Regions from separate parts of the Rhizobium sp. M1 genome, predicted to be linked through region 2. Evidence: predicted binding sites of a transcription regulator. Region 2 holds the regulator's gene; the other holds the start of a gene.
The links. The regulator PhoB, encoded in region 2, activates phosphate uptake and scavenging genes when phosphate is short. The targets are predictions, from matches to a motif close to TGTCATNNANCTGTCAT.

Region 1: CO655_RS14445 (DUF1045 domain-containing protein) is a predicted target of PhoB. The motif match lies at 1,201-1,217, and genes of this name have one in related genera.

The regions. Positions count from the first base shown of each region.
Region 1 covers NZ_NWSW01000013.1:123,732-125,932, forward strand. The annotation lists gene CO655_RS14440 (FAD-binding oxidoreductase) at 1-1,178, shown strand, start outside; gene mnmD (tRNA (5-methylaminomethyl-2-thiouridine)(34)-methyltransferase MnmD) at 1-1, opposite strand, end outside; gene CO655_RS14445 (DUF1045 domain-containing protein) at 1,293-2,000, shown strand; gene puuE (allantoinase PuuE) at 2,113-2,201, shown strand, end outside.
Region 2 covers NZ_NWSW01000061.1:5,078-7,278, forward strand. The annotation lists gene pstB (phosphate ABC transporter ATP-binding protein PstB) at 1-78, shown strand, start outside; gene phoU (phosphate signaling complex protein PhoU) at 123-836, shown strand; gene phoB (phosphate regulon transcriptional regulator PhoB) at 972-1,655, shown strand; gene CO655_RS31620 (GcrA family cell cycle regulator) at 1,898-2,201, opposite strand, start outside.

The sequences.
Region 1 (2,201 bases), on a different contig from region 2:
TGGAAAAAGCCGATAGTCCTGCGCCGGCGTCCGGTCAATCTTCTTGCGACCTGCTGATCGTTGGCGGCGGCATCATGGGCCTCTGGGCGGCCGTCCATGCCGAGCGGCGCGGGATCAGCACCCTTCTTGCCGATGCCGGCAGGCTGGGCAGAGGTGCGAGCGGCGGCCTGCTCGGGGCGCTGATGCCGCATATGCCGGACCGCTGGTCTGAGAAGAAGCAGTTCCAGTTCGATGCGCTGGTCTCACTCGAAGCCGAAATCGCGGCGCTCGAAGCGGCAACCGGGCTTTCCGCCGGCTATAACAGGTCCGGACGGCTGATCCCGCTGCCGAAACCGCATCTCAACCGTATAGCCCGCGGCCATTCCGAGGACGCCGAGCGCCACTGGCGGGCAGGCGAGCGCCGGTTCCACTGGCATGTGCTCGACAGGCCCGATGTAGACGGCTGGGTCGAGGCCTCTGCCGGCGAGAGCGGCTTTGTGCATGATACGCTTGCCGGCCGCGTCGCCCCCCGCTCGCTGATCTCAGTGCTGATCGCCTTCCTGCAGCAAGCAAAACATGTGCGCATCATGGAAAACGCCGATGTTGCCGATCTCGATCCGGACCGAGGCACGGCCGCGATAGGCAGCAAAACCGTCACCTTCGGCCGCTGCATCCTGGCCGCCGGCCATCGGTCTTTTCCCCTGCTGCAGGATCTGACGCCGGGGCTGAAACAGCCGCTCGGCCAGCCGGTCAAGGGGCAGGCGGCGCTATTGAAGGCGGCGATCGATCCGGCGCTGCCGACGATCTTCCTCGACGGTCTCTATGTCGTCGCGCATGAGGGCGGGCATGCGGCGATCGGCAGTACCAGCGAGAACCGCTTCGACGATCCCGTTTCCACCGATGCCCAGCTCGACGCGCTGATCGAGGCGGCGCGCGCCATCGTTCCGATCCTTCGCGACGCGCCGATCGTCGAACGCTGGGCGGGGCTTCGCCCGAAGGCCATCGACCGCGATCCGATGATCGGCCGCCATCCCGACCACCCGCGGCTCATCGCATTGACTGGCGGTTTCAAGGTCAGCTTCGGCCTCGCCCACCGGCTGGCGGAGGCGGCAGTTTGTATCGCAGGCGATACAGATTGCGAATTTTTCCTGCCGGAAAGCTTTGCGATTTCAAGCCATATCGCTGTGGCTTCACGTTAAACGTGAATTAGGTACAGCTGTGTTTCGTTATTCTGTCATGCAAATCACCTATCTGCTTGAGCATCGGCAGCGCCCAATTTCAGCGGCGCTCACTTCCTTGATGGAGGAAATTGCATGCGCTATGCCATTTGCTTCACGCCTCCGGCGAGCGACCCGTTGTCGCTCGTGGCCGCCAATTGGCTCGGTCGAAACGTATTTTCCGGCGATATGCTGGGGCCTCCGGCCGTCCGCGGCCTCGGCATTCACGAGATCGCCTTCCATACCGCCGTGCCGCGGCGCTATGGTTTCCACGGCGTTCTGAAGGCGCCGTTCCATCTGTCCGGCGATATGTCCGAATCGCAACTCCTGCGCGATCTCATGCGTTTTGCCGGGACATTCGCTCCCTTCCAGATTTCACGTCTCGAAATTGCCCGGCTCGGCAGTTTCTACAGCCTGATGCCGAGCGCTCCTTGTGAGCAGATCCAGTATCTGGCTTCGGCGATCGTCCAGGAGTTCGATCGCTACCGCGCGCCGCTGAGCGAAGCCGACATCGAGCGCAGCGATCCGGATGGACTGTCGGCTGCGCAGTTCGCCAATCTGCATCGTTGGGGCAATCCTTATGTCATGGACGAGTTCCGCTTCCATATGCCGGTGACAGGCTCCATCAATGCGATCGACATGCCCCGCATCGAACCGGCGCTGCGAACGATCTTCGAGCCCGTCCTGAAGGAGCCGGTGATGGTTTCGAACGTGGCATTGATGATCGAAGAGGGTTCCGGCGGTCCCTTCCGCGTCCATTCGCTGCATCCCATGGGCAAGGTCAGCGCGCGCAGGATCGCCTGAGTAGCGTTAAGCTAAGTGATTGTGCCGAAAGGATAAATTCTGCCACGCGGTTTCCGTCTCGACATTCCGGCTGCGGATGATACCGTTCCCCGTCTTTTCAGAAGGTGATTTGATGGTGTCTGAGACTTATCCGCGCAATCTCGTCGGCTACGGGCGTCAGACGCCCGATCCGAAATGGCCGGGCGAGGCACGCGTTGCCGT
Region 2 (2,201 bases):
GAGAACGACACCGACAAGATGTTCACCAACCCGGACGATCCGCGCACCCAGGACTACATCATGGGTCGCTTCGGCTGATTGCGGCAATCCGAAGCCTTCCCGTTATTCGAGGACAAAGCCCCATGGCATCGACACATATTTATACTGCCTATGATGATGATCTGAAGTTCCTCTCCAGGCGGATTTCCGAAATGGGCGGCCTGGCCGAGCAGATGGTCGCCGAATCCGTTCGCGCGCTGGTCAACGGCGATACCGCGCTGGCGCAGAAGGTCATTTCCGACGACGTGATCCTCGATCACACCGAACGCGAAATCGGCGACAAGGCGATCGTCACCATCGCCCGCCGTCAGCCGATGGCCTCGGACCTGCGCGAAATCATGGGTTCGATCCGCATCGCCGCCGATCTCGAACGCGTCGGCGACCTCGGCAAGAACACCGCCAAGCGCGTCATCGCCGTGCAGAGCACCGGCGTTCCGCGCAAGCTCGCCCGCGGTCTCGAGCACCTGTCCGAGCTGGCGCTCGTCCAGCTCAAGGAAGTGCTCGACGTCTATACGACGCGCGCCGCCGACAAGGCGACCGCCATCCGCGAGCGCGACAACGAGATCGACGCGATGTACACGTCGCTGTTCCGCGAACTCCTGACCTATATGATGGAAGATCCGCGCAACATCACGAGCTGCACGCATCTTCTTTTCTGCGCCAAGAACATCGAGCGCATCGGCGATCACGCCACCAATATCGCCGAGACGATCTACTACATGGCAACCGGCGCCCAGCCGGAAGGCGACCGTCCGAAGGACGACAGCGCCAACACCGTCGGTGCCGCCACGGAATAACCGTGCCGGGCCAGCCCATTGCGTGCGCGCCCGCCCGGGCGCGCAAAGAGGTCGCAGCCAATTTCTGATTTTGCGCGGGATCCCTTGCTTAAATCGCCCCCGGTTTAAGGATCGTGCGTGAGGAGACGGACACGCATGATCCCGAGAGTTGCAGTTGTTGAAGACGAAGAGGCCCTCAGCGTGCTTCTCCGTTATAATCTCGAAGCGGAAGGCTTCGAAGTCGATACCATCCTGCGCGGCGACGAGGCCGAAATCAGGCTTCAGGAGCGAACGCCGGATCTTCTTATCCTCGACTGGATGCTGCCCGGCGTCTCCGGCATCGAACTCTGCCGGCGCCTGCGCATGCGGCCGGAAACCGAACGGCTGCCGATCATCATGCTGACGGCGCGCGGCGAGGAGAGCGAACGTGTCCGCGGGCTGTCCACCGGTGCCGACGATTACGTCGTCAAGCCGTTCTCGACCCCCGAACTCGTTGCCCGCGTCAAGGCCATGCTGCGCCGCGCCCGCCCGGAAGTGCTGTCGTCAGTGCTCAAATGCGGTGATATCGAGCTCGATCGCGAAACCCACCGCGTCCATCGCAAGAGCCGCGAAGTCCGCCTCGGCCCGACCGAATTCCGCCTTCTGGAATTCCTGATGTCGTCGCCGGGCCGCGTCTTCTCCCGCTCGCAGCTGCTCGACGGCGTCTGGGGCCACGATATCTATGTCGACGAACGCACCGTCGACGTCCATGTCGGCCGCCTGCGCAAGGCGCTGAACTTCTCCAACATGCAGGACGTCATCCGCACCGTCCGCGGCGCCGGTTATTCGATGGAAGCCTGAGGGGTTTCTGACAAAGTCGAGCAAGCTCCGCCCCTCACCCTAGCCCTCTCCCCGTAAACGGGGCGAGGGGACGTGCCCTGCGAGAGGTGGGTAAGGACCGAGAGGTTGCGGCATATCCCCTTCGCCCCGCGCGCGGGGAGAAGGTGCCGGCAGGCGGATGAGGGGCAGTCACACGCAACACACTCACACAAAAAAACGGGCCTTCCAGCCCGTTTTCGCATTTCCAGCAATGGTTTGCCCGCTCAGCTGACCCGCGCTGCCGCCCGGCGGCGCTCGTTGACCGGCTGATAGGCAAGCTTCTGATGATAGCTGCAATAGGGCGAATTGTCCGGGGATTCGCAGCCGCAGAAGTGGAAGTCGTCCTTCAGCGGATCGCCGACCGGCCATTTGCAGGTGCGTTCGGTCAGTTCCGTCAGGCCGAGGCGGCGGGAAATCGGCACGACCACGTTGCCCTTCGGAACATATTCCATTTCCTCGACGGCATCGATCTCGATCTCTTCCTTCAGCATCGTTGCGCCCTGCTGGCGGGTCACGGTGCGGGTGGTG